Regions from separate parts of the Lactiplantibacillus argentoratensis genome, predicted to be linked through region 1. Evidence: predicted binding sites of a transcription regulator. Region 1 holds the regulator's gene; the other holds the start of a gene.
The links. The regulator HrcA, encoded in region 1, represses chaperone genes, less so after heat shock. The targets are predictions, from matches to a motif close to TTAGCACTCNNNNNNNNNGAGTGCTAA.
Positions count from the first base shown of each region.

Region 1 (10,018 bases):
TTACGACGATTTTCGCTGAGCGTGGCGAAGGGTACTTTCGGCAAATGGAGCATCAAACGCTGCTGCAGGCCCTCAAAACACCTGGGGTCTTATCAACTGGTGGCGGGACGCCGACCATTGCAATGAATGCAATCAGTCTGAAGCAAAGTACGGTGCCCGTCATCTGGCTGACGGCTGGGGACCAGACTACGATTAATCGGGTCAAAAATGACAGCAGTCGGCCACTAGTCAATGAACTGGATCCGGATGCACTGATTGCCTTGAAGCGGCGGCGTCAATCCTTATACGCCGCGGTAGCCGATTTGACGATTGCCACTGATCAGTTGACACCGCGGCAGATTGCGCACCAGATTCAGGAATGGTTGAATCAGCAAGCTACGGCGCTTCAAGCTTGAAAGCTGATGACGTCGCCAATTGTGGCGTCACTGCCAGTGGCATTTGCAGACAGTGGCGGTGACCTTTTATAATGAAAAATAAATGCTGATGACCGTGCATGTCCCGAAAGAGGCCGCACGGTTTTTTAATGTCTGTAAAGTACGTTCGGCAACTGTGGAAAAGGTGCCAACCCATCTGACGCCTCATTGACCGGTCGTACGGCCCACCACCACCAACGCTTTTGTGGAGCGACCATTGATCTATAGGAAGTGTTTTCGGGTGCGATATGGTTTGCCAATCAACGATTGCGACAACTGGGTAGTCGTTGTCAGCATGCCAGGTGATGGTGTCGAATCAGGACCAGCTTCCGGCTGTCGTCGCTACGACGCCAGCTCCCTGAATTCTGTGATAATCCGCTTACATAGTGGTGAGGTGTGGTATACTGAAAACCGTCGATTAAGAACGATCGAAACGTGGCAAAGCGGTTGGTTGCCACTAGAAACCGAATTTAAATGATTGAAGGCGTTTTTTATGTTGAACGGGATTCTACCATTATATAAACCTCGCGGAATGACGAGTTTCGACTGTGTCGCTAAGATTCGACGACTCTATCAGACCCGCAAAGTCGGCCATTCTGGGACACTGGACCCAAATGTGGATGGCGTTTTACCAATTTGTATCGGCAATGCGACTAAAGTTGTTCAATTTTTAGTCGCTTCCGGTAAAGAATATCAAGGGAGCATCACCCTGGGATTTGCAACGACCACTGAAGATTTAGATGGTGAGGAGATTGCACGCCAGGCGGTCACAGAGCCGTTCACAAATGACGAAATTGATGCTGCGCTGGCACGGATGACCGGGGCCATTACGCAAATTCCGCCGATGTTTTCAGCGGTAAAAGTAAATGGACGCCGTTTATATGATTATGCTCGCAACGGTGAAACCGTCGAACGCCCAGAACGACACGTCACTATTAGCAGCTTCAAGCAACGTCAAGCCGCTACTTATGATCCGTCAACCCAGACGCAGACAATCTATTTTACGGTCGCATGTAGTAAGGGGACTTACGTTCGGACACTCGCAGTGGATGTTGGTAAAGTGCTCGGGGTGCCCGCGGTGATGAGCGACCTGACCCGGTTAAAGAGTGGCGGTTTTACTTTGGATGAGACCGTGACCTTCGAGGAAATCGCGGCCCATGTTGAAGCTGGCACGGCGGGGGCACTACTAGCGCCCATCGATAAAGCCTTAGGGCAGTATCCGCGGGTCACGTTGACGGATGAACAGTGGCAACGCGTTAAAAACGGTGCTTTTATTACTGCGGCAGAAGGACAACAAACTGATCCAGATGCGAACACGATGGTTGCGTTAGTTTACCAAAACAGCCTAAAATGTCTATATAGTTATCGACCGGACGAACAGCGGTACAAGCCGTTCAAAATGTTTGCGGTCAATTAAGGAGTTTTTGTCATGCAGGTGATTAATTTAAAGTATCCCGTGGCGTCTGGTCAGATTCCTGACGGACCGATCGTATTGGCCCTAGGTTTTTTTGACGGCGTTCACCGCGGACATCAGCAAGTCGTTGCAACGGCCCGGCAAGCTGCTCAGGCCCAACACGCCCAACTGGCAGTGATGACGTTTGACCAGCATCCGTCAGTTGTTTTTAAACACACTGATCCCCAGCAAGTCCGTTATTTAACGACGATTGATCAGAAGACGGCGTTAATGAGTGAGCTCGGCGTTGACATTCTATATGTGCTTCACTTTGACGCCACGGTCGGGGCCATGCCCCCCCAAACGTTTGTCGATCAGTTGATCGTTGGCTTACACACGCAAACGGTGGTTGCTGGTTTTGACTACACGTACGGACCGGCTGATATTGCGAACATGCAACGTTTGAATGATTATGGTCATGATCGGTTTGAAATCATTGAGGTCCCTAAGGCGGAACTAGACGCCGAAAAGATCAGCTCAACGCGGATTCGCCGTGCTTTGGACACTGGTGATATCGATACGGCCAACCGGTTACTCGGTTATCAATACGAAACGGCTGGCGAAGTAGTTCATGGTGAAGCACGGGGCCGCACGCTCGGCTTTCCAACGGCGAATGTCGCGCACGGACCCAATACCCGGGTTCCTGGAATCGGCATCTACGCGACGATGGTGCAGATTGGGACACGCTGGGTCATGGGGATGGCCTCAGTTGGACGAAATGTCACGTTTGGTGACCACCGACCAATCACGGTGGAGATCTACTTATTAGATTTTCAAGGGGATCTATATGGACACAATTTAACGGTGCGTTGGGGGCACCGGATGCGTGGTGAAATCAAGTTTGCCGGGGCTGATGCCTTGGTTGCACAATTAAAGCGGGATGAACAAAACACCCGTGACTATTATGTGGCGCATCCCTTTGTGGTGACACCCCGGATTCAAGTTGCACAACAATCAGATCGTTTGGAGGCACAATGAATGGACACAACAACAATTTTTCAACACGGCACACTAGGCTTACTCGTTCCGGGCTTATTTGACGGGACGATTACGGCCGGTGAACTCTTGACTCATGGTGACACCGGGATCGGGACACTAGACGGCCTCAATGGCGAAGTGATTATTTTAGACGGTCACGCCTACCAAGCACGCGAGGATGGCAAGATTCGTGAAATTCAGCCTGAAGAGACGTTGCCATTTGCATCAGTACACTTTGAGAAGCCTGACATCAGCGCGCAATTAGCGCTAACCACCCAAGCTGACTTTGAACAGCAAGTGGTCCGCGATTATCGGCTAACTAACGTGTTTGCGGCTATTCGGGTCGACGGGACCTTTGCAAAAATCAAGACGCGGGTCGCACCTCGCCAGGAGCCACCGTACAAAACCTTGGTTGCGGCTACGACGACACAACCGGAATTCACCGGCGAACACGTTGATGGCACGATTATTGGCTACTATGCACCGCATCTGTTCCAAGGTGCCACAGTCGGTGGCTTTCACTTACATTTCCTGAGTAACGATCATCAATTGGGTGGCCATTTGCTGGGCTTTGAGGTCGAACAGGCGACACTGAAAGTTCAACATTTTGCTGATTTTCACGTCCACTTACCGATCGACAATGAGGCGTACCTGCAAGAACAATTTGATAACGAAGCGATTGATCATGCTATCAATAAAGCTGAGCGTTGATCAGTTGACTACTGATTGCCGTTAAGGCCGGCACCTTAGCTTGAAAAATGCATGTGACCAAGCCAAAAAAGTCTCGCGAGTTAGTAGCTCGCGAGACTTTTTTTATGACGACGATGTGCGAAAACGTTGGCAGAGAGTGTGCGGGCGCCCGTTGGAAACATCGATTAGGCTGCTAGGCACCATGCTTGCATTGTGAAGGGTGAGGGTGTATATTAGCACTCGTAAGTAAGGAGTGCTAATTGTTAGTGGCAATCCACTAAATCCAGTCATGGTGGTACTTGCCGTCCTAATAATTTATGCATTCTTTTATAGAAATACTTTGTCTTTCCTTGACTTTCATCAGGGTGGTTGTTATATTAGTAATTGTGTTAGCACTCCATTAAGTTAAGTGCTAAAAAGAGGTGATGATCACGTTAACTGAACGACAAAGCCTAATTTTAAAGGCCATTGTCCGTGACTATACCGAGGGCGGTAATCCAGTTGGATCCAAATCGCTAGTTCAAGAGCTACCGATCAAGGTCAGCTCGGCGACGATTCGTAATGAAATGGCCCGGCTAGAGGATTTGGGATTGATCGTCAAAACGCATTTGTCTTCAGGGCGCATTCCATCGATTAAAGGATATCGGTACTATGTTGATCATATCCTAAAGCCTGAAAGGGTTGATGGGAAGGACTTGAAGGTGATTCAACATTCATTGGGTGGTGAATTCCACAAGATCGATGAGATCGTCGCTCAGTCGGCGGATATCTTGTCACAACTGACAAGTTACACGACCTTTACATTGCGACCTGAACTTAAAGATAGTCGATTGAGTGGTTTTCGACTCGTGCCACTGGGTAATCATCAGGTGATGGCCATTCTGGTTACTAATAATGGGGACGTTGAAAATCAGACGTTCACCATTCCGAGTGACATTACTGGTGATGATCTGGAGCCGGTTGTTCGTTTTATTGACGATCAACTGGTTGGCCTGCCGTTACAAGACGTCCTCCGTCAATTAACGCATGAGATTCCGTTGAAGCTTGCACAGTATTTGCAAGATCCAGACGGCTTCTTAGATATTTTTGGCAGTGTGTTGTCCAAGGCAGCCTCCGAGCGCTTCTATGTTGGTGGTAAGCTGAATTTATTCAACTATACGGACCAGCAAAGCCCCAAAGAGTTACAGTCATTGTACTCGTTACTTGACCAAACGGACCGGTTAGCTAATGTGATTGGTCCGCCGGGTCAACGGATTCAAGTCCGGATCGGTAATGAGATCACCAACGATTTGTTGAAGAACTACAGTTTAATTACCGCGACTTATGATGTCGATCAGCACGGGCAGGGTGTGATTGCCTTGCTCGGGCCGACCGCCATGCCATATTCACGGATGATTGGACTGATGGGTGCGTTCCAACGAGAATTAGCCCGCAAATTATTAGATTATTACCGGTACTTTGACGAGTGACGGACAGGGAGATGAAAACATTGGCAAAGAAATCAACGCGGACGACGCCGGAAGATTCACAAGCGTCAACAACTGATTCAGCAGCAACGTTAACTGCCAGTGAAGCCACACAGGCAGCGACGAGTGCGGCTGATGATCAAGCTGAACAAACGAAAGCAGTCGATCCAACACAACAAATTACTGATCTAAAAGCACAACTTGATGCGAAAGACGATCAGTTATTGCGTGCACAGGCGGAGATCGTCAATATGCAAAACCGCAACAAGAAAGAACAAGCGGCGCTGCTCAAGTATGATGGTCAAGCACTTGCAAAGGATGTCTTACCAGTTTTGGATAACTTGGAACGGGCCTTAGCAACGCCGGCTGACGATGAGGCGGCCCAACAGTTGAAGAAGGGTGTCGAAATGGTTTATGGCCATTTACAAGATGCTTTGAAAAAACATGGGGTCACCGAAGTTGCGGCTGCGGGCGAAAAGTTTGATCCTAATATTCACCAAGCTGTTCAAACGGTGCCAGTTGATGATGATCATCCAGCTGATACGGTGGTACAAGTCTTACAACGGGGTTACCTATTGAAAGATCGGACCCTCCGTCCAGCAATGGTTGTTGTGGCACAGTAATTAATCAATAAAAATACTAAATTAAAAAGAGGTTTGTTAATTTATGGCAAGTAATAAAATTATCGGGATTGACCTCGGGACTACTAACTCAGCGGTAGCGGTTCTTGAAGGTAATGAACCTAAGATTATCACCACTCCTGAAGGTGGCCGGACGGTTCCTTCAGTTGTGGCGTTCAAAGATGGCGAAACTCAAGTTGGTGAAGTTGCCAAGCGGCAAGCAATCACTAACCCGAATACGGTAGCTTCAATCAAGCGTCACATGGGTGAAGCTGGATACAAAGTTAGCATCGAAGGTAAGGACTACACCCCACAACAAATCTCAGCAATGATCTTGCAATACATCAAGGGTTTTGCTGAAGATTACTTGGGTGACACGGTTGAAAAGGCCGTTGTGACGGTGCCAGCTTACTTTAATGATGCCCAACGGCAAGCAACTAAGGATGCTGGTAAGATTGCTGGCTTAAACATTGAACGGATTATTAACGAACCAACGGCGGCAGCTTTAGCCTATGGTTTGGATAAGACCGACAAAGATGAAAAAATCTTAGTTTATGACCTTGGTGGTGGGACGTTTGATGTCTCCATCTTGGAATTAGGCGACGGGGTCTTCGAAGTATTATCCACAAATGGTGATACCCACCTTGGTGGTGACGACTTTGACCAAAAGATTATCGACTGGTTAGTTGATGGCTTTAAAGCGGACAACGGCGTTGATTTATCAAAAGACAAGATGGCCTTACAACGGTTAAAGGATGCTGCTGAAAAAGCTAAGAAGGACCTTTCTGGTGTTTCTGAAGCCCAAATCAGTTTGCCATTTATTTCCGCTGGTGCTAGTGGCCCATTGCACTTGGAAACCACGTTAACACGCGCTAAGTTCAACGAATTGACTGCTGACTTAGTTGAAAAGACACGGATCCCTGTTGAAAATGCCTTGAAGGATGCTGATTTATCAGCTAGCGACTTAGACGTTGTCATCTTGAATGGTGGGTCAACTCGGATTCCAGCTGTTCAAGAAGCTGTTGAAAAGTGGACTGGCAAAGAATCTAACCATTCTATCAACCCTGATGAAGCGGTTGCCTTAGGGGCCGCTGTTCAAGGTGGTGTGATCACTGGTGATGTTAAAGACGTTGTATTGCTTGACGTTACGCCACTTTCACTCGGTATTGAAACCATGGGTGGGGTCTTCACTAAGTTGATCGACCGTAACACGACGATCCCAACCAGCAAGTCGCAAGTATTTAGTACGGCGGCTGATAATCAACCAGCCGTTGATATTCACGTGCTCCAAGGTGAACGGCCAATGGCAGCAGATAACAAGACGTTGGGACGTTTCCAATTAACGGACATTCCAGCGGCACCACGTGGTGTTCCTCAAATCGAAGTTAAGTTTGACATCGATAAGAACGGGATCGTTAACGTATCTGCTAAGGATATGGGAACTAATAAAGAACAAAAGATTACTATCAAGAGTTCATCGGGTCTTTCTGACGACGAAATTGATCAAATGGTCAAGGAAGCCAAGGAAAACGAAGAAGCCGATAAGAAACGTAAAGAAGAAGTTGACTTGAAGAACGAAGTTGACCAATTGATCTTTACTACCGACAAGACTTTGAAAGATCTTGAAGGCAAGGTTTCAGAAGATGAAGTTAAGAAAGCCAAAGATGCTCGTGATGCTTTGAAGAAAGCTCAAGATGATAACAACATTGACGAAATGAAGGCCAAGAAGGACGACTTGAACAAGATCGTTCAGGACTTATCAGTTAAGTTGTATCAACAAGCTCAAGAAGCTCAGGGTGCACAAGGCGGTGCCGACAGTAATACTGCTGGCAATGCCAACTCAGCCAAGGGCAGTGATGACAACACGGTTGACGGTGATTTCGAAGACTTGGATAAAGACAAGGATAAGAAGTAGCACCGGCAGAACAAAAAGGCCAAGGCCACGTGGCTTTGGCCTTTTTGCTTTAAATATGCTAGTATTAATGAGACTTAATTAAGGTTCATTAGGAGGTTACAATGGCAGAGCAAGACTTATATAAGGTTCTGGGTGTTGAAAAGGATGCCAGTCAGGACGAAATCAAGAAGGCGTACCGCAAGCTTTCGAAGAAGTATCATCCTGATTTGAATCATGAACCTGGCGCGGAAGAAAAGTTTAAAGCTGTCAATGAAGCGTACGAAACGTTAGGCGATGCCCAGAAGCGGGCACAGTATGATCAATTCGGATCGACTGGTGGCCAACAAGGCTTCGGTGGCGCCGGCGGTTTCGGCGGTCAAGACTTTGGTGGCTTCGGCGGCGGTGGCGGCTTTGAAGATATTTTCAGTTCCTTCTTCGGTGGTGGCGCTGGTGGTTCACGGCGTTCTAACCCAACGGCCCCGCAACAAGGCCGAGACTTACAGTATGAGATGACACTGAAGTTTGAAGATGCGATCTTTGGTAAGAAGACGACCATCACCTACAATCGTGAGGAACAGTGTGAGACTTGTGGTGGTTCTGGTGCCAAGCCGGGGACATCGCCGGTGACCTGTTCGAAATGTCATGGTGCGGGCTATATTCAGGTCCAGACGAACACACCACTCGGTCGGATGATGAGCCAACAAGTTTGTGACGTTTGTCATGGAACTGGTAAAGAAATCAAGGACAAGTGTGCCACTTGTGGTGGCTCTGGTCATACTGAACAAAGTCATTCCATCAAAGTGACGGTTCCTGCTGGAGTTGAAGAAGGCCAACAAATGCGGCTTCAAAATCAAGGTGAAGCGGGAACGAATGGTGGCCCTTATGGTGATTTATTCATTATCTTCAGAGTTGAGCCAAGTAAGGACTTTGAACGGGATGGTGCGACGATTTACTTCAAGTTGCCGATCGACTTCGTTCAGGCCGCTCTTGGTGATGAAGTTCAAGTTAAGACGGTTCACGGGGACGTTAAGTTGAAGATCCCAGCTGGTACTCAGACGGGGACAACTTTCCGGTTACGTGGTAAAGGTGCACCACGATTACGTGGCAATGGCAACGGCGACGAACGCGTTACCGTTAATATTGAAACGCCAACGCACTTGAACAAGGGTCAAAAAGAAGCTTTGAAGACCTTTGCTAAAGCTAGCGGCAAATCAGTTGCTGGCAATGGCAAGAGTTCGTTATTTGACAAGCTTCGGGGTGTTTAACCGAGCGAACTAATTCCAGAAATATACAAAGAGCTAGGCGCACCCATCACATTTTGTGGTGGGTGCGCCTAGCTCTTTTAGTACAGTCAATCAAAGATGCTGGCCTGTTTATTAAGTGACTTTTCAGTAACCCGGTTTTTGTGTAAACTGTTTCGTTATCCTGTCGTCCAGTGATTAGTGAGTGCTAGAATTAGTCAAGGAGGTGAAGTAATACGCTGCTAGCTTACGGGGGACGTAACGTTGATGTTACAAAACCGTTACAAATATGTCGTATCAGCGAACGAAAATGCAGGATTTTGATCTTTTTGAGCCGGCCTAACCGTTATTGGTCGGTAGGTTGTTACACTATAACTTGAACTTACGTCCTATTAGCGGCGTAGCTAATATCACCAATCAGTTCGTAATTGATAGCTAATGGGGAGGTCAATCATTGTGAAGCAAAGCAAACTTTTAGTCACAGTTTTTCTTGTGCTGCTGATTGTGGGTGCTGGCGGCGGCTACTATGTTCATCATACAGAGCGGCAAGCAGCGATTGCTAAAAAGCGTCAAACTGACAAAGCATTGAATCAGAAAGCGGCGCAAAAAAATAGCCAGCTTAGTCGTAAGGTCAACCAGACAACGTTTTCGAATAGTAAAGATACGGATGAACAAGTGACTAAGGTACTCAAGTTGAGCCACTTTGTCGGGTCTGCGATGGTCGTTAAAGATGATCATGTCATCTACAATCATGCGTTTGGTTATGCGAATAAAGCTAAGCATGTGCGTAATCAAGTTAATTCGAAGTATCAGATTCTGTCAATTCAGAAGTCAATGACGGCGGTTGGCATTATGCAACTCGTACAAGCGGGGAAACTCAAGTTAACTGATCCAATCTCCAAATTTTATCCAAATTTGAAGCACGGACGCCAAACGACCATTCGCCAAATGTTGGATATGACGACTGGCTTTCGCCTGAATACTGGTCTCAAAGAATTTGCTTCCGAGGCTAAAGTAATCGATTATGCCAAGCATAATGTTTATTATTATCCAGAAAAAAATGGAACGGCTAATTATTCATCCGTTAATTTCCTTTTGCTAGCGGGTATTATTCGCCAGCTTACTGGTCAAACGTACAAGCACTACTTTACGACCCATTTTATTGACAAACTTGGTTTAACCGAATCCGGTTTTGTTATTGATGGTCTCGGAAAAGACGCAACAACTGGTTATCACTCGGAGACTAGTGAAACCACTCCTGGC
Region 1 is NZ_CP147647.1:1,653,913-1,663,930, reverse strand. Features, by position in the region: gene V7R88_RS07780 (shikimate kinase) at 1-395, shown strand, start outside; gene truB (tRNA pseudouridine(55) synthase TruB) at 907-1,830, shown strand; gene ribF (riboflavin biosynthesis protein RibF) at 1,843-2,844, shown strand; gene budA (acetolactate decarboxylase) at 2,845-3,555, shown strand; gene hrcA (heat-inducible transcriptional repressor HrcA) at 3,960-5,003, shown strand; gene grpE (nucleotide exchange factor GrpE) at 5,024-5,623, shown strand; gene dnaK (molecular chaperone DnaK) at 5,667-7,535, shown strand; gene dnaJ (molecular chaperone DnaJ) at 7,637-8,779, shown strand; gene V7R88_RS07740 (serine hydrolase domain-containing protein) at 9,212-10,018, shown strand, end outside.

Region 2 (10,018 bases), 1.1 Mb from region 1:
CTGCCCAAAATGGTCCGAATGTCTTTTTCAGGAGTGGTGGGATGTTCATCCCAAAGTTCACTGAGGACGGTTTTTTTGTCGTTTAAATTACGTTGCTCTTGATCATAGTAGCCCGTAACGACGTTGGTGCCAAAAACGGCCTGGCCTTTAATGAATGGAATCTGTCCCAAAATACTCTTTAGGAAAGTCGATTTGCCAATACCGTTCGGTCCAACGATAGCAATAGCTTCATGTTTCTTAATATTCAAGTTGTCGGGTTCCGAAAGAATCTGACCATCATAGCCCACGGCTGCATCTTTGACGGTCAACACAATGTTGCCGCTTTGTTTAGCCGCATGAAAGCCAAAGTGGGCAGTTTTCTCGTCACTATCAGGGCGGTCAAGGCGGTCCATCTTGGCTAACTGCTTCCGCCGAGCCTGGGCGCGTTTTGTCGTAGAAGCACGCACAATGTTACGATTAACAAAGTCTTCAAGTTTGCTGATTTCTGCCTGTTGTTTTTCGTAATGTTTCCACTGTGCTTGAATTCGGGCCGCTTTTTCTTGCACAAACTGGTCGTAGTTGCCAGTGTAGTGCACCATTTCGTGGTGTGATAAGTCATAGACTTCGTTAACGACCCGGTCTAAGAAATAGCGGTCATGGCTGACGATTAGCAGCGCGCCGGAATAAGATTGGAGATAACTTTCCAACCAAGTAAGGGTTTCGACGTCCAAATGGTTCGTCGGTTCGTCAAGGATGAGTAAGTCCCGTTTTTCAAGTAACAACTTGGCCAAGGCCAACTGGGTCTTTTGCCCACCAGATAGTGCCGTGACCGACTTATCGTACACGTCGGCGTCGAATTGAAAACCGTGCAGCACGCCTCGAATCTCGGCTTGGTAACCGTAGCCGTTTTTCTGTTGAAATTCCGTCTGAATTTGATCATAGGTTTTCAACGTCTGTTGATAAGCCTGCTCATCATTCATAATTGCGGGGTCACTCAATTGATTTTCGAGCTGATGCATCCGTTTTTCGATGGCATGTAACTCAGCGAAGACGCTACTCATTTCTTCCCAAATCGTATTGTTGCTATCTAGCCCCTGGTCTTGCGCCAAGTAACCGATCGTTAAGCCCTTACGCATTGAAATCTGGCCTTCGTCCGGTACCGTTTCACCGGCAATCATTTTAAGTAAGGTTGATTTTCCGGCCCCGTTTCGACCGACGAGGGCTACCCGGGCGTGTTCTTGAATGTCCATTTGTACGTTATCGAACAAGACATCGGCGCCAAAACGCCGCATAACTTGCTGTACTTGTAGTAAAATCACGCTTTATTAAGCTCCTTTCACATTTAATTCGTGACATAATTGTAGCATATTGTAACGGTCTGACCCAATTATTAGGAATAATAAGTAATTATTATTTCACAAAGTCACACGTTATGCTAGAATAGTGTCAGCAAATTCACAAACTTTTAATTAGGAGGACACGTCCGAATGGCAGAAACAAAAATTCCACGGGCAACGGCAAAACGGTTACCGATTTATTACCGCTACTTAAATATCTTGCTAGATGCAGATAAGAAGCGGGTCTCATCGACCGAGTTGTCCGAGGCGGTTAAAGTAGATTCAGCAACGATTCGGCGAGATTTCTCGTATTTTGGGGCGCTCGGAAAACGAGGGTATGGATACGACGTTGAAACGTTACTCGCATTTTTTAAAAAGATTTTAAATCAAGACACCTTAACGAATGTTGCTTTAATTGGGGTCGGTAATTTGGGCCACGCCCTACTGAACTTTAATTTTCACAAAAACAGTAATGTCCGCATCTCAGCAGCATTTGATGTCAACGAGGCGATTGCCAATACGGTCCAAAGTGGGGTTCCAGTGTACCCAATGACGGAGCTCAAAAAGCAATTGATCGAACAACAGATTGAGATTGCTATCTTAACGGTACCAACCACGGTTGTTCAGAAAATTACCGATGACTTGGTTGATGCAAACGTCAAAGGAATCATGAACTTCACGCCGTTACGAATCTCCGTTCCGGAGACAGTACGGGTGCAGAACGTTGATTTGACCAACGAATTACAAACATTGATCTACTTCATTGAACATTACGGTCAGCAATTAGGTGACAATGGTAATGACGATGAAAATGAGACTGAAGATTAATAATCAGTTTCATCTTTGAGGTTAAACTGATACGAAAAAGCTTCTCTGAATTTTTCAGGGAAGCCTTTTCGCGTACTAAGAGTCAATAGCTGGTGAACGCCAACCGTAATCGTTTGGCCTAGAAGTTATGTTAGTGTACTAGCCCTAATAACGTAGGTAACACGACCGAGGCATTCATTAAGATGTGCGCCGTCATTGACGTTTGAATCCGACCGGTGTGCCGATATAGCCAGCAGAATAATAACCCGATAAAGGCGTAGAGGATAAAGTGACCATCCGCATGTGCAAAACTAAATAGCACACTGGAAATCAAGGCCGCGCCGATTTGGCCGGTGACCGCACTTAGATTACCAAAGATAACTTTGCGGAAGACGATTTCTTCCATAATGGGTGCACCGACAATGATGGCTAGGAAGAACGCGGGATATTGTTGCCCAACGGTTAAGAGGGTGGTCGTGTTGGTTGAGGCTGTTGATTGGCCCATCAAAGCCGTGATTTTTAAAATAATGACTTGACCGAGGATGACTAGGATAAGTCCAATCAATCCCCAGATGAACGTCATGAACCAGTTACTTGGTTGTTTTTCAACAACGTTTTTTGTCCGCATGCGACTCGCCAACCAGATGAGTAGGATTGCACCGACTAAGTAGTCGACCGTTTGAATCACGAATACTTGGGCCCCTAGCTGATGGAAAGCAGTCACAAGGACGCTCGGTAGTGCGTAAATAATAAAGTAGATGATAAGAATAAAGATTGATTGGCGGCGATTAACCATCAAGTCACGTCCTTTTAAAAGTTTGATTTAAGATTTATTGATACTTCAATAGTATTCATTATAGTCGATTTGACATTCTTTGACTAATAATTGACAAATCACTTGCAATCTTGAATTAAAATGATATAGTTGACAATGTAATTAGCACTTGAGGTTGAGGAGTGCTAAAAAAGAATAAATGGAGGGATTCACGTGTTAAAACCATTAGGAGATCGCGTTATCTTGCAACAACAAGAAGAAGAAGAACAAACAATTGGCGGTATTGTCATTGCCAATAACGCTAAGGAAAAGCCCCAAAGCGGTAAGGTTGTTGCCGTCAATGACGGTCGTGTTTTAGATAACGGGACAAAAGTTGACCCCAGCGTGAAGGTCGGCGATCAAGTATTATTCGATAAGTATGCCGGTACCGAAGTCAAGTATCAAGGTGCTAAGTATTTGGTATTGCACGAAAAAGATATCGTTGCAATCGAAGACTAATCCATTTAAATTGCGCAACTTAAAATAAATTAAATTCATGAGGTGAATAGAGATAATGGCTAAAGAATTAAAGTTCTCTGAAGATGCACGTTCAGCGATGCTAAAAGGTGTCGATCAATTAGCTGACACAGTTAAGTCAACGTTAGGTCCTAAGGGTCGCAACGTTGTTTTGGAACAATCATATGGTTCACCAACAATTACTAATGATGGTGTAACGATTGCTAAGGCGATCGAATTAGACGATCATTTCGAAAACATGGGTGCTAAGTTAGTTTCTGAAGTTGCTTCAAAGACTAATGACATCGCTGGTGATGGGACGACTACTGCAACGGTCTTAACACAATCAATCGTTAATGAAGGTATGAAGAACGTTACGGCCGGTGCTAACCCTGTTGGCATTCGTCGGGGGATTGAAGAAGCTACTAAGACGGCGGTTGACTCATTACACGCTATGGCACACGAAGTTAAGACGCAAGAAGATATTGCGCAAATCGCTTCTGTATCTTCAGCAAGTGAAGAAACTGGTAAATTGATTGCCGAAGCCATGGAAAAAGTTGGTCATGACGGTGTTATCACGATTGAAGAATCACGTGGTGTTGATACTAGCTTAGACGTTGTTGAAGGGATGCAATTCGACCGCGGCTACTTATCACAATACATGGTTACTGATAATGATAAGATGGAAGCGGATCTTGACAATCCATATATCTTAATTACTGATAAGAAGATTTCAAACATTCAAGATATCTTACCACTATTACAATCCATCGTTGAACAAGGCAAGCCATTGTTGATCATTGCTGATGACATTTCTGGTGAAGCTTTACCAACCTTAGTCTTGAACAAGATGCGTGGGACGTTTAACGTTGTCGCCGTTAAGGCACCCGGTTTTGGTGATCGGCGTAAGGAACAATTACAAGATATCGCTATCTTAACTGGCGGGACGGTTATCACTGACGACCTTGGCCTTGAATTGAAGGACACGACCATCGATCAATTAGGTCAAGCCAACAAAGTTACGGTTACTAAGGATAACACCACCATTGTTGAAGGCGCTGGTTCCAAGGATGCTATCTCAGAACGGGTTGAATTTATCCGTAACCAAATCGGTGAAACAACTTCTGACTTTGACAAAGAAAAGTTACAAGAACGTTTAGCTAAATTAGCTGGTGGGGTTGCCGTTGTTCGTGTCGGTGCCGCTACTGAAACTGAATTGAAGGAACGTAAATACCGGATTGAAGATGCTTTGAACGCAACTCGGGCCGCCGTTGAAGAAGGCTTTGTTGCTGGTGGTGGTACTGCTTTGATTAACGTTATCAAAGATGTTGCTGCATTGAAGGAAACTGGTGACGTTCAAACTGGGATCAACATTGTTAAACGTGCTTTGGAAGAACCAGTTCGCCAAATCGCTGAAAATGCTGGTTTGGAAGGCTCTGTTATCGTTGAAAAGATGAAGGAACAAAAGCCAGGTGTTGGTTTCAACGCCGCAACTGATGAATGGGTTGACATGATCAAAGCTGGTATCGTGGACCCAACTAAGGTAACGCGTTCTGCTTTACAAAATGCCGCTTCTGTTTCAGCCCTTCTCTTAACGACTGAAGCCGTTGTTGCTGAAAAACCTGAAGAAAATGCACCAGCTGCACCAGCCGCACCAAACCCAGGTATGGGCGGTATGATGTAAACAAATCGTAACATTAAGCACTTACTCGGCTGAGTAAGTGCTTTTTTAGTGCTGTTAGGGTGTGAATCGACTAGAATAAAGGTATTGATTTATCCATATTAGAGCGGTAGGATTAGTCGTTAACGCAAAATGTGGGTGCGGCGAAGCACCCGACATTTAACTGGTAGTATTTGGCAGGGTAAAGTAGTAGAATCTACTTTGACTCAGTTTACTTTGGGATAATTATTTTGGAATAAAGGAGTTATTATCATGTGGCGTTATTTAAAGCGGTTAGTTATTGGGAAACCGTTAAAAACCATGGACGAGGGTGGGCAAGCACTCACCAAGTTCAAGGCACTGGCGCTGCTATCGTCAGATGCGCTATCATCGGTGGCTTACGGTACTGAACAGATTACGACCGTTTTGATTACACTTTCAGCGGCCGCGTTGATGTATCAATTGTACGTGGCGGCGCTTGTGTTAGTGCTGTTGTTTGCTATTACGATGTCGTACCGACAAATTATTCGGGCTTATCCATCTGGCGGTGGCGCCTACGTGGTGGCAAGTACGAACTGGGGGCGGCCAGCCGGATTAGTTGCCGGGGGCTCACTGTTAGTCGATTACATGCTGACCGTAGCGGTTTCCGTCACTTCTGGTACTGAAGCAATCACGTCGGCGATTCCGGCGCTAGCTAATTATCAAGTATTGATTGCCGTACTGATTGTCATCGCCATCATGGCGTTAAATTTGCGTGGAATGCGCGAATCAGCGTCATTCTTAACGTTCCCCGTTTATTTTTTCATTATTATGATTATCGGCATGATTCTGTGGGGCGTTATGAATATTGCGAGTGGTAACTTAACTTACCACGCCTCCGCAGCAGTTGGGGCGCCCGTTCAAGGGATGACCCTGGTGCTGTTCTTACGGGCCTTTTCTTCCGGTTCGTCCTCGCTGACTGGGGTGGAAGCCATCAGTAACGCGGTACCGAACTTCAAGCGGCCGAAACGCAAGAATGCGGCGAATACGCTAGCAATCATGTCCTTGGTCTTGGCTGTCTTCTTTGGTGGGATTACTTACTTAAGTTATTACTTAGGCATTAAACCACAAGCAGACAACACCGTCTTGTCACAAATTGCTACGGCGGTCTTTGGTCATGGCTTGTTCTACTACTTGTTACAGTTAGCAACGGCATTAATTTTAGCCGTTGCGGCCAACACCGGTTTCTCAGCGTTTCCAATCTTGGCGTATAATTTAGCCAAGGATAAATTTCTACCACATGCTTACATGGACCGTGGGGACCGTTTGGGTTACTCTAATGGGATTATCTCGTTGGCGGTCGGCGCAATTGCGTTGATCTTTATCTTCCATGGTAAGACGACACTTTTGATTCCACTGTATGCGGTGGGGGTCTTCGTGCCATTTACCTTGTCACAATCCGGCATGATTATCCACTGGTTCCGTGAACGGGGCCAATGGTGGTGGATGAAGGCGGCGGTAAACTTACTGGGGGCGTTGATTTCAATTCTCCTAGTGATTTTCCTATTCTTGCTACATTTCGGCAATGTTTGGCCATACTTGATCGTGATGCCACTCTTACTGTACATGTTCTACCGCATCCACGTGCACTATAATCGGGTTGCGGCCCAGTTACGGGTGGTCGCCAAGGAAAAAGCGGCGATTCATGATTACGACGGTGCGACGGTGATCGTCCTCGTCTCGAATGTGACGCGGGTCACGGCTCAAGCAGTCAACTACGCGCGGTCCATCGGGGATTATGTCATTGCGATGCACGTCTCCTTTGATGAAAATCCTGAAAAGGAACATAAGACGGCGGCCGAGTTCAAAGAGACCTTCCCAGACGTCCGTTTCGTGGATATTCATTCATCATATCGGTCGATTGCGACACCGACATTACGATTCTGTGATGTGATTGCTAAGCGTGCCGCGGAACGTAACTTCTCGACAACCGTGCTCGTGCCACAATTCGTACCGAAGAAGCCATGGCAGAACATCTTGCATAATCAAACGAGTCTACGATTACGCGCGGTATTAAATTCACGTGAAAATATTATTGTTTCGACTTATAATTACCATTTAAAAGAATAGTGACTTAGTATTGAAACCCGGTATAGCTACCGGGTTTTTATTTTTATGTCAAATATGAGTAACTAAGGTTATAATTTAGATACTTAATCAGCTTAGTGGCTCGCAAATGTGAACGAATTGTGTTGCCTTTACTAAGTTTTAGTGAAGCAAGTTGTCAAGCGTCACTGGGATTTGTATAATTATCGTAATAGAGTGAGAAGGGAGTTACGCACAAATGATCAGATTTGAAATCCTAGTAAGCCTAGTGGCGACCATGATACTTTCTGCGATCTTGACGCCGTTTGTGCGGAAACTTGCATTTAAAATTGGTGCCGTGGATAAACCAAATGTACGACGGGTCAATAAGATTCCGATGCCGACAATGGGTGGCTTGGCAATCTTTATTTCCTACACCGGTGGAACGACTGTCTTGTATCTCATGCATCAGTTTCCTAGTCGCATTTTTTTCGCACTACTCGGTGGTGAGCTGATTATTATTGCGACTGGCGTTATCGATGATATTTATGAATTAAAACCACGTCAGAAGATGTTAGGAATTACGTTAGCTGCCTTAGAGGTCTACTTTATCGGTGGTATTCGAATGACGACCTTCACGTTCCCGTTGCTGGGATTGATTCACTTTCAGTGGTTGAGCTTGCCAGTGACCTTACTGTGGATCTTGGCCATCACAAACGCGGTGAATTTAATTGATGGGTTGGATGGACTGGCGACCGGTGTTTCGATTATTTCGTTGAGTACCATGGGAATCATCGGGCTGTTCTTCTTGAATGCCAATATGTTCGTTTCATTGTTGATTTTTACTTTGGTTGCGGCAATGATTGGTTTTCTACCATATAATTTCTTTCCAGCTAGAATTTATCTCGGTGATACCGGGTCGCTGTTTATCGGTTTTATGACGGCCGTATTCTCGCTGTTTGGTTTGAAAAACGTGACCTTGATTTCAGTGGGTATCCCGGTCATGATCCTGGGCGTGCCAATTACGGATACGGTGTATGCGATGATTCGGCGGATTTTGAATAAAAAGCCCATCTCGCAAGCAGACAAACATCATCTGCACCACCGCTTGATGCAACTAGGATTGACCCATCGACAGACTGTGATGGTAATTTATGGGATTGCACTTATTTTCTCATTTATTTCATTGCTCTATCCGATCTCATCTATTTGGGGTTCTGTGTTATTGACGATTGGTTTATTATTTGGGCTAGAGTTATTCGTTGAAGCAATCGGATTAGCTGGTGACAATCGGCAACCGCTACTGGATTGGATCAAACGGACCGTCGCGCGTTTGACCTCCAAGAGTAATCATTAAAAACCAAATAAATCATTGAAAATTATTAAAGTGTTACAGGCATCTACCGTGTGATTAGCGGTGATGCCTGTTTTTAGTTGGTCATCAGTTGGTTCATCAATCTTAACTTTACCAAAACTATACAAGCAATTTACACAATCGTCATTCACAATTTACAAACGATTAGTAATATTAAGCATGTTCCGAAGCAATCAATTACGTGTAACCGTCGGACGGTGATGTTGCTCCATCACTAGTCGTAGCACTCCTACCCAGTTTTGCTATGATGGTTGCCGGGTTGGTTGCTTAATTTTGATAGTCAATTGAAGAAGGGGAGTTTCAATTATGAAAAAAGCACTGACACTCGGCGCATTGGCAGTAACGATGACCATTTTACTAGCTGGTTGCGGCAGTAGCTCAGCCACAAGTACGAAGAGTACTAGTAGCAGTAGTGGTAGTTCTAAGACTACTAAGATCGTTGCAACTGGTTCAACCGCTTTACAACCATTAGTGGAACAGGCTGGACAGGCTTACCAGAACGAACATTCGAACGTGACCATCAACGTTCAGGGTGGTGGGTCTGGAGCCGGCTTGAGTCAAGTGGCGAAGGGTTCAGTCAATATTGGGAATTCTGATTTATTTGCACAGGAACAAAAAGGATTAGACGCCAAAGGGTTAGTTGACCATAAAGTGGCCGTTGTGGGGATGGCACCTGTTATTAATAAGGATGCCGGTGTCACTAATATTTCAAAAGAACAACTTATCAAGATTTTCCAAGGCAAGATCACTAACTGGAAAGATGTTGGCGGTAAGGATGAAAAGATTACCGTGGTTAACCGTGCTCAAGGCAGTGGGACCCGGGCAACGTTTGAAAAATGGGGATTAGACAACGCGAAAGTTGCAACGAGCCAAGAACAAGATTCGAATGGGACGGTTCAAAAGATCGTTAGCACCACGCCTGGTGCCATCAGCTACTTAGCATTCTCATACGTTAAGAGCGACGTTCAAGCACTTTCCATTGATAACGTCAAACCAACCGAAGCCAACGTGGCGACGAACAAGTGGAAGATTTGGGCTTATGAACACATGTATACTAAGGGACAACCAACTGGAGAGTTGAAGAACTTCTTAACCTACATGACTTCTAAAGCCGTTCAAGGTAGCTTAGTTGAAAAATTAGGGTACATTCCATTGACTTCGATGAAGGTTGATCGTGGCCAATCTGGTGCAATTACTAATTTAAAATAAATAACAGACAAAAAGTCGAGCGGTAGCTCGACTTTTTTGGTGGGCTGTGATAAGTGCAGCACTGATTATAAAGATGAAAAACAAGCCATCGGCCCGAGTGTTAGGTGTCAGTATGAAGTCGAGCTGGGTAGCTCTATTTTGATTGCAAATCAAAGTTTGTGGGCTGCCAATTAATGCAGGTCAGCAGTTTGATTGTAATCTGCTTAACCTGTGGCAACTAGTTATCGGACACATTGACTGGAATTTCTGTAAATTGTTCGCCTTGCTCCGAAAAAGTTACCTGTCCGCTCAGAAGGTCAGTAATCGCCTGCTGAACC
Region 2 is NZ_CP147647.1:571,662-581,679, forward strand. Features, by position in the region: gene V7R88_RS02675 (ABC-F family ATP-binding cassette domain-containing protein) at 1-1,298, opposite strand, end outside; gene V7R88_RS02680 (redox-sensing transcriptional repressor Rex) at 1,467-2,144, shown strand; gene V7R88_RS02685 (type II CAAX endopeptidase family protein) at 2,275-2,919, opposite strand; gene groES (co-chaperone GroES) at 3,112-3,396, shown strand; gene groL (chaperonin GroEL) at 3,452-5,077, shown strand; gene V7R88_RS02700 (APC family permease) at 5,327-7,162, shown strand; gene V7R88_RS02705 (MraY family glycosyltransferase) at 7,377-8,474, shown strand; gene V7R88_RS02710 (phosphate ABC transporter substrate-binding protein) at 8,799-9,701, shown strand; gene V7R88_RS02715 (YigZ family protein) at 9,919-10,018, opposite strand, start outside.
Region 2: a site for HrcA is predicted at 3,061-3,087, ahead of groES (co-chaperone GroES). Genes of this name have one in related genera too.